Regions from separate parts of the Streptomyces sp. ITFR-6 genome, predicted to be linked through region 1. Evidence: riboswitches for the same ligand, from Rfam matches in the RefSeq annotation. Region 1 holds a riboswitch; each other region holds the start of a gene.
The links. Region 1 has a riboswitch for cyclic di-AMP ahead of RLT59_RS03380 (M23 family metallopeptidase). Riboswitches for the same ligand answer to the same signal wherever they lie in the genome.
Positions count from the first base shown of each region.

Region 1 (2,191 bases):
AATCGTCTGCCACAAGCGCATATCCTGCACCGTCGATTGTGACCTACGCGACCGTAATAAGGGGTTGACGGGTGGTGAGATAGACCACCCGGTCAGGTTTTGGTAAAGGGGGAATAAGGACGGTCACCGCAAAGCAGAGGGACGGTGCGCCGCCGCGCACCGTCCCTCTGTATCGCTCCGGTCCGTCACCGGACCGCTGCTGTCTGGATCAGACGTTGATCCCGTGCGACGCCAGGTAGGCGATCGGGTCGATGTCGGAGCCGTACGCCGGGCCGGTGCGGACCTCGAAGTGGAGGTGCGGGCCGGTGGCGTTGCCGGTGGCGCCGGAGAGGCCGACCTGCTGGCCCGCGGTCACGGTCTGGCCCGCCGAGACGGAGAGCGAGGACATGTGGCCGTACTGCGAGTAGTGGCCGTCGGCGTGCTTGATGACGACCTCGTTGCCGTACGCGCCGCCCCAGCCCGCGGTGACGACGGTGCCGGAGGTGATCGCCTTCACGCTGGTGCCGCTGGCGACGGGGAAGTCGATGCCGGTGTGGCTGCCGCTGGACCAGCTGGCGCCGGAGGCGCGGTAGGCGGTGGTGTGGTTACCGGGGACCGGGTGGACGTAGCCGGAGGCGCTGCCCTGGTCAGACGACGACGTGTTGGACGCCTGGGTGTCGGAGGAGGACGTGGTGCCGGAGGACGCGGGGGCCTTCGACTCGGTCTTGGCCGGGGCCTTCGAGGGGGCATCCGACGGGGTGGAGTCGCCCGTGGAGGTGTGCGAGCCGGTGGCCGGGGCGTGGCCCCAGGCCTTGCCGCCGAGAGTCAGCTTCATGCCCGGGAAGATCAGGCTCGGGTTGTCGCCGACGAGCTCGCGGTTGTCCTGGTACAGCTTCTCCCAGCCGCCCTTGACGTTGTGCTCGGCGGCGATCTTCGACAGGTAGTCGCCGGAGACCACGGAGTACGTCTTGGTGCCGGACTGCTTGTCCGCGACCGGCTTGGCCGGGGTGGCGTGCGTGGCGGCGGCCGACTTCGCGGTGGCGGGAGCGGCCTGCTCCGCGGCGTTGGCACCGGTGGCGCCGAGCAGCGGAAGCGCGATGACGGCTCCGCCGGCGCTCGCGACGACGACGCCGCGGGCGATGGTGCTGGACTTGGGACGGCGGTGCTTACCCGGGATGGGCATGAAGAATTTCCTCTCCGGCGCCTACGAGGTGAGCTGTCGGGTTCGGGCTGGAGATGCCCGGCCGCGCCTGGCGCGACTTCACCCCGAGCCGGCCGGATCACTCCGGTCGGCGGCTTACCTGGGTCCCCCGCTCCTGCCACACGGTGAGTGGGTGCGGAATTCCGGACGGCGGCAGGATTAGGCGTTCCATCCGGATTGACATGGAACGTAAGCGAGCCGGGACGGCGGAAACAAGCCACGGGTTCCGCACCGGATTCCGCACCGGGAATTCGGCGCGGAATTCCGGTCACACTCCGTGGATTATGGATCTTGGCATTCCGCTTGGCGTACGGATTACCCGACCGGCGCACCGCCACACACCGTCACGGATATGATCCCGCTCACGAGAGGGTGACCATCTCCCGCATAAGCAGGGCATGTTCGACTAAAAGCCCTAATACGGACATGTCACGCGCATCGTCCACCCCGGCACCCCGCGGCGGGCCGGGACAAGAGGGAGAACCGCGGCTGTCGCCGGGGTGATTGTCCGAGTATCCGATGTCGTATCGTCACGGGAGTGGACCCGTCGGCGACACGCGTCGGCGGCAGAGCCCCCAGGAGTGACCGTGACGCAGCAGTTGCCGCAGACCCCGTCGACGGCACCCGAGCTGGCGGGGGTGCGTAACTTCCGCGACGTGGGCGGACTGCCGACGTCGGACGGCCGCCGGGTGCGGTACGGGCGGCTCTACCGCAGCGGTCACCTCGCGGGCGCCACGCCCGAGGACGCGGCGTTCCTCGGCGGCCTCGGCCTGCACACCGTCTTCGACTTCCGCAACGCCGCCGACCTCAAGCTGGACGGACCCGACGTCGAGCTGCCCGGCGTACGCAATGTGAACATCCCGCTCACCGACCCGGCAGACGGCAGCGAGTTCTGGCGGATGGTGCGCGACGGCGAGATGGACGAGCTGCGCGGAATCCTCGGCGGCAGCAAGGGCACCGACCGCATGGTCGCCTCCTACCGCTCGATCATCCTGGACCGCACCGCCGAGC
Region 1 is NZ_CP134612.1:780,432-782,622, forward strand. Features, by position in the region: gene RLT59_RS03375 (SGNH/GDSL hydrolase family protein) at 1-13, opposite strand, end outside; gene RLT59_RS03380 (M23 family metallopeptidase) at 209-1,162, opposite strand; cyclic di-AMP (ydaO/yuaA leader) riboswitch at 1,166-1,356, opposite strand; gene RLT59_RS03385 (tyrosine-protein phosphatase) at 1,768-2,191, shown strand, end outside.

Region 2 (2,191 bases), 6.9 Mb from region 1:
TGTTCCGCACGGTTCAGCTCCTGGGCGGGGCGTACGTGCTCTACCTGGGCATCAGCGCGCTGCGTGCGGCCCGGCGCGGCACCGGGCAGGCGGGGGCCGCCGAAGCCGCGGCCGGCCGGGGCGACGGCCAGCACGCCACGAACGGGACGCGGCGCGCGCTGCGCCAGGGGTTCCTGACCAACGCGCTGAACCCCAAGGCGCCGGTGCTCTTCCTCAGCCTGCTTCCGCAGTTCGTCCCGCCCGGGGCCGCCCCGCTGCCGCGGACGCTGCTGCTCGCCGCGATCGTCGTGCTGCTCGCGCTGATCTGGTTCCCGGCCGTGGCGCTCCTGGTGGACCGGCTGGGCCGGTGGCTGCGCCGGCCGCGCACCGCCCGCGCGATCGAGGGCGGCAGCGGCGCGGCGCTCACCGTACTGGGGGCGGTACTGGTGACCGGCACCCTGCCGCACTGACGCGGGGTGCGCGCCGACGGCGGGGCGGTGGCGTCAGCTGACCCGGCCGTAGTAGACGCTCTTCGTCCAGATCTTCTCCAGCCGCACCACGGCACCGGTCTTCGGCGAGTGCCAGATCTTGCCGCTGCCCGCGTAGATGCCCACGTGGAAGACGCTGCGGCCGGAGTGGAAGAAGACCAGATCGCCGCGCTGCCGCTTCGAGGCCGAGATGTGGCGGGTCTTGTTGTACTGCTGCTGGGCCGTGCGCGGGAGCTTCTTGCCCGCCTTCTTGAACGAATACAGCGTCAGACCCGAACAATCGAAGCGGCTGGGGCCGGTGGCGCCCCACCGGTACGGCGATCCCTTCTTCGACGCGGCGATGTTGAGCGCCTTCATCGAATGAGTCGCGGCCTGGGCGTCGGTCACGGCGCCGGGGACGAACAGCGAGCCGCCGACTGCGGCGAGAGTCAGAGCCGAGGCCGTCGTGGCTCGGGCGAGGAGAGACGGGACATGAACCTGCGCAGTCATGCGCAACCCTTCGTCAGCCGCCTGTGAAGGATGACCTGTCGGGTTCGGGCTGGCGAAGTCGCCCGGCCGCACGTGGCGGCTTCACCCCGAGGGACGACCGGATCTCCGGTCGGCCCGTTGTGCTCGGGTCCTCCACTCCTGCCGATCCACTCCTGTCGACCAGGCATCCGGACAGCGGCAGGACTCGGCGTCCGCCCGGACCGCCCCGCCGCGGTGGCGGGGGCTTGTCGTCCCAGGGATCTTGACTCACCGAACGCCGGATTTCCGAGGTGAAACGGTGATATGTGAGGCTCATCACGACTGACCCGTTCGGGTGGACGGGGGGCCTTGAGGGGAGTTTCCGCACCTCCGCTTCCGGTGCCGCATCAGGGACGGAACGGGAGATTTCACCCATGACCCACTTCGAAAGCGCAAGTTGGCCTGTCCCTCCTGCGAGGTAACACCTACGCCGAACGAGCGAGATAATTCGGTCCGCCCGTCGGGCGTGTCGGCGCAAGGGAGTTGATCAACTCGGCGGGTCGGGTGGCACGGTGAGCCGCCCGGCGCGGCGTTCCCCGTCCAGCACCCGTAACGCTCGCGTCAACGTGGCGGAGTGGACCCGGCTTTCACCCCGCTCGTGCATCAACGCGAGCGCGTCCCGCAGTGCCGCGGCGTGCGAGGCGAGCGCCTGTGCGGCGCGCAGGGCCCGGTAGGTGTCGTCGGCGCGGGCCGGGTTGATCCGGCCCAGCTGGTCGACGACTTCCAGGTAGCGGTCGATGAACTCGCCCTCGGCGCGGGTCAGGGCGGGCAGCGGCGGGAACTCGGGTGGCCGCATCGCGGGTTCACCCCGCGGCGGGCGGCAGCAGTGCGGGCCCGCGGTTCTGCACGATGTGGTCGATCAACCCGTAGGCCTTGGCGCCCTCGGCGTCGAGGATGAGGTCGCGCTCGGTGTCCTCGGTGATCTTCTCGGCGGAGCGGCTGGTGTGACGGGCCAGTATGCCCGTCAGCGTCTCGCGCATCCTGGCCAGTTCCCGGGCCTCGATCTCCAAATCGGACGGCTGTCCCCGCACCGGCTCCGGGAGTTCGGGCTGCTGCAGCACGACCCGTGCGCCGGGCAGCGCGTGCCGTCGGCCGGGAGCTCCCGCGGCCAGCAGGACGGCCGCGCCGGCGCCGGCCTGGCCGAGACAGAACGTCTCCACCTCGCAGGTGAGGAAGGACATCGTGTCGTACACCGCCGTCACGGCTCCGAACGAGCC
Region 2 is NZ_CP134612.1:7,695,259-7,697,449, forward strand. Features, by position in the region: gene RLT59_RS34905 (LysE family translocator) at 1-449, shown strand, start outside; gene RLT59_RS34910 (C40 family peptidase) at 483-956, opposite strand; cyclic di-AMP (ydaO/yuaA leader) riboswitch at 960-1,132, opposite strand; gene RLT59_RS34915 (hypothetical protein) at 1,462-1,770, opposite strand; gene RLT59_RS34920 (ATP-dependent Clp protease proteolytic subunit) at 1,778-2,191, opposite strand, start outside.
Region 2: another riboswitch for cyclic di-AMP. It lies ahead of RLT59_RS34910 (C40 family peptidase); the one in region 1 lies ahead of RLT59_RS03380 (M23 family metallopeptidase).

Region 3 (2,191 bases), 4.4 Mb from region 1:
CTACGACGACGTCGATGGACGGCACGAGGCATCTCCTTCTGGGATATGACGCTGGTTGTGCAGGGTCGCTTTGGCCTTGCGACAAGAGCCTAACCGGCCCGGCCGTCTCAGTCGGCCGCCCGCCCGTCCCCTGGGACGAAAAAGGACCCAAGAGCAGTCATAGCGGGATGAAAGACCAGAAATTTACTGACCGGTAACTACAACAGTTGAACAGTCGGTACGCCGGACCGCCCGTCCGCCGGACCGGCGGCCGACAGGCCCCGGCCCGGCACGCGTGGGGGAAGACGCGAACCGGGCCGGGGAGTGCGGCGAGGAAAGTGGGCGCCGTACTACTTCGCCAGGTGGAGCTGCTGACCCGGGAAGATCATGTCGGCGTCCTCGACGATGTCCTTGTTGAGCTTGAACAGCTGCTGCCAGCCGCCCTTGACCTTGTGGTCGGCCGCGATCTTGCTCAGCGAGTCGCCGGTGACGACCTTGTACTCGCCGTCACCCTTCTCGACCTTCTCGCCGGTCGGGGTGGTCACGGTCTTCTTCTGCCCGGCCCCGGGGGCGGTCGAGCGGTCCGAGCGGTTGGTGGCCGGAGCCTCGGTGCGCTCGGCCTTCTTCGGCTCGGCCTGCTGCGCCGGAGCGGACTCCCGCTTGGGAGCGGTCTCCGCCTTGGGGGCGCTGGAGCCGGTGTCGACGCCCGGGTCGACACCGTCGTTGCTCAGGTTGCCGGCACCGGCGCAGGACCAGGCGCCCGGTCCCTGCATGTCGAGGAGCTTCTCGGCGACCGCGATCTGCTGGGCCTTGGTGGCCAGGTCGGCGCGGGCCGCGTACTGGGTACCACCGGCGGCGGCCCAGCTGGACTGCGAGAACTGCAGACCGCCGTAGTAGCCGTTGCCGGTGTTGATGGACCAGTTGCCGCCGGACTCGCACTGGGCGACCGCGTCCCACGTGGAGACGGAGGCGGCGGAGGCGCCGGTGGCACCCATCAGGGGCACGGCGATGGCGGCACCGGTCACACCGGCGAGCGTGGCGATACGGACGGCCTTGGACGGGCGGCGGTGCTTGTTGCCCTTGCTGTTGAGCAGCATCGAGACTTCTCCTCACCGACGCCTGCGAGGTGAGCTGTCGGGTTCGGGCCAAGTGAGTTGCCCGGTCGCACGTCCTAGCGCACGACTTAACCCCAAGCCGTTCCCGATGCGTCGTGTTCGACGACCGGGCCCGGCGCTTACCTGGGTCCCCCGCTCCTGCCTACGGCGCTTTACGCGTCTGTTCCCTTCGACCGACGGCAGGATTCGGCGTGACGATCGACGGGGCCCGCGGTGCGAGCGGTTCTGACCGTAAACACACCGAACCCCTACATTCAAAGAAGGACATACCGGATAAACAGTCCTTATTTGCATCTGATTAACGTCTATTTACGCAGGTCGGAACGGATGTGGGGGGACCTCCCGGACAAGACACGCGAGTTCATGCGAAGAGACCCATGTCTCACTTATTCAAAAGTGGGACATAGGCCTCTTAAGTACCCCAGGATCGAGGCATCTTCAGCTGTTGATCAGACCGTCTCCACGCTCGCTTCCGCGCCCGCTTCCACGATCGACCCGGCGTCAGGTCTCAGCCGGTCTTCACGCCGAGATCGAGGTGCTGGCCGGGGAGGATGAGGTCCGGGTCGGAGCCGACGGCCGCCTTGTTGGCCTCGTACAGCCCGGTCCAGCCGCCGGGCAGCTTCTGCGCGTCGGCGATGGCCCAGAGGTTGTCGCCGGGCCGGACGGTGTACGTGCCGTCGGCGGCCGGCGCGCCCGTGCCGCGTCCGTCCGCGTCCCCCCGCGAGGCGTGCCGCCCCGCGTCCCGGCCGTCACCGGTCCGCTCCGGGGCCGGCGCTCCGCGGTGCTTGCCGCCCGCCTCCGCGGCCGGGGAGGACCCGTCCCGGCCACCGGAGGGGTCACCCGCGCCGGAGGAGCCGGACGCCGGGGGCGTGGCGTCCGGGGAGGACGAGGCGTCCGCCTTCCGGTCCTTGCCGGCCGGGCCGGACGTGGCGTCGTCCGACGGGGCCTTCGTGGCGTCCTCGGCCGCGTCGTCCGCCGGGTCCGCGCTCTCTGACGGGTCGGCAGTCGCGGACGGGTCCGCGCTCCCGGCCGGGTCCGCGCTCTCCGCCGGGTCCGCGGACGGGGTGGCGGCCGGATCGACGCCCGGATCGACACCC
Region 3 is NZ_CP134612.1:5,183,978-5,186,168, reverse strand. Features, by position in the region: gene eno (phosphopyruvate hydratase) at 1-25, opposite strand, end outside; gene RLT59_RS23595 (transglycosylase family protein) at 330-1,076, opposite strand; cyclic di-AMP (ydaO/yuaA leader) riboswitch at 1,081-1,254, opposite strand; gene RLT59_RS23590 (transglycosylase family protein) at 1,603-2,191, opposite strand, start outside.
Region 3: another riboswitch for cyclic di-AMP. It lies ahead of RLT59_RS23595 (transglycosylase family protein); the one in region 1 lies ahead of RLT59_RS03380 (M23 family metallopeptidase).

Region 4 (2,191 bases), 1.1 Mb from region 1:
ACGTCCGCCCGTCCACCGCGACCGCCGTGGTCGTCGGTGACCTCACCGGCATCGACCTGGACGCCCTGCTCTCCGACACCCTGGGCGACTGGTCGGGCAACACCGCCGCGCCCCGTCCGGTCCCGCCGATCACCGCCGACGACACCGGCCGGGTGGTCATCGTGGACCGCCCCGGAGCGGTGCAGACCCAGCTGCTGATCGGCCGGATCGGCGCCGACCGGCACGACAGCGTCTGGCCGGCCCAGGTGCTCGGCACGTACTGCCTGGGCGGCACGCTGACCTCCCGGCTCGACCGGGTGCTGCGTGAGGAGAAGGGCTACACCTACGGCGTGCGCGCCTTCGCCCAGGTGCTGCGCTCCTCGGCCCGGGACTCCGCCTCGGGGGCGACCGGCGCCGCGATGCTCGCCATCAGCGGCTCGGTGGACACGGAGTCCACCGGACCGGCGCTGGAAGACCTGTGGAAGGTGCTGCGGATCCTGGCCGCGGAGGGCCTGACGGACGCCGAGCGCGAGACGGCCGTGCAGAACCTCGTGGGCGTGGCACCGCTGAAGTTCGAGACGGCCGCCTCCGTCGCGGGCACCCTCGCGGACCAGGTCGAACAGCACCTCGCGGACGACTACCAGGCGCAGCTGTACGCGCGCCTGGCGGAGACCGGCACGGTGGAGGCCACGGCGGCCGTGGTCAACGCCTTCCCGGAGGACCGGCTGGTCACGGTCCTCGTCGGGGACGCCGCACAGATCAAGGAGCCCGTCTCGGCTCTCGGCATCGGAGAGGTCTCGGTCGTCACCGGCTGAACTGCCACCGCCCCCGACAGCGGGGCGGGGGCGAGGCCCTGGCGGGTCGTCTGCCGCCAGGGCCTCCCTTTATGTCCGCTTTGGTGGAGAGGTTGCCTGTCTGCCCTGTGGGATGCGCTACAAAACCGCCTGTCCGTTTGGTGCGGGGAAGTGCCCCCGCTTAGCGTCGGCGCGGCTGTCCGTCACTCGTATGCCGCATCCGCGACGTACCGGGCAGCCATCGCCGAGTCCCCGTCAGGCGCGAGCCGGGGGAGCCGGGGACCCACGCAGTCCCTGGGGTGAATCGGATGCCCACGCCTCGACGAGGCCGGGACTCCGTAGGAGACCTTCCTGCTCCGAACCCGTCAGCTAACCCGGTAGGCGAGAAGGAAGGAAAGGACCAGCCACTTCATGGCGTTCACCCGTGCCACGGGGAAGCACCGTGCCCCGTGCCGTATGACGCGCCGCGGCGCGAAGGCGGTCGGCATCGCGACCCTGGCGACCACCGGAGTCATCGGCTCGCTGGCCTCCCCGGCGCTCGCCGCGGACACCGAGGCTCCCGCCGCCGACACCGGCCTCTCCCAGATCATCGCCATCGAGGGCGACCTGGCCGAGCGGATCGACGCCCAGGCGGACGCACAGCGGCACCAGGCCGACGCCGCCGCCGAGGCGAAGGCCAAGGCCGAAGCCGACGCGAAGAAGAAGGCCGAGGCGAAGGCCAGGAAGGCCAAGGCCGAAGCCGCCAGGGCCAAGAAGGCCCGCGAGAGCGAGGCGCGTGCCGCCCGCTCCGCCGAGCGCGCCCGGCTGGGCACCTTCCAGCTGCCCGTCGCGGGTTCCTACGTGAGCACCGGCTACAAGTCCAGCGGCTCCCTTTGGTCCTCCGGCAGCCACTCCGGCATCGACTTCCACGCCGCGTCCGGCAGCTCCGTCGTCGCCGTCGGCGCCGGTACGGTCGTCGAGGCCGGCTGGGGCGGCGCGTACGGCAACAACATCGTGCTCCGGATGACGGACGGCACGTACACCCAGTACGGCCACCTCTCCTCGATCGCCGTGTCCGTCGGCCAGAGCGTCGGCCAGGGGCAGCGGATCGGCCTCTCCGGTGCCACCGGCAACGCCACCGGACCCCACCTCCACTTCGAGGCCCGCACCACCCCGTCGTACGGCTCCGACATGGACCCGGTCGCGTATCTGCGTGCCCACGGCGTCACCGTCTGACCGACGCGAAGCATCTCACCGAAGGCCCCGGCGACGCGCCGGGGCCTTCAGCCGTACCCGCGTCCGGAACCAAAAGATATTCATGAATTTCCGCCCGGCATCGGAAATGCGTCCGCATTGCAATAGAGTCACAGGACAGGCGTCGATCGGCCGCGTTTCGCGGGGATTAAGGCGGAGGTTCGGACATGCGCATTCCGGCGCAT
Region 4 is NZ_CP134612.1:1,856,912-1,859,102, reverse strand. Features, by position in the region: gene RLT59_RS08305 (M16 family metallopeptidase) at 1-794, shown strand, start outside; cyclic di-AMP (ydaO/yuaA leader) riboswitch at 1,006-1,171, shown strand; gene RLT59_RS08300 (M23 family metallopeptidase) at 1,185-1,988, shown strand; gene RLT59_RS08295 (GntR family transcriptional regulator) at 2,174-2,191, shown strand, end outside.
Region 4: another riboswitch for cyclic di-AMP. It lies ahead of RLT59_RS08300 (M23 family metallopeptidase); the one in region 1 lies ahead of RLT59_RS03380 (M23 family metallopeptidase).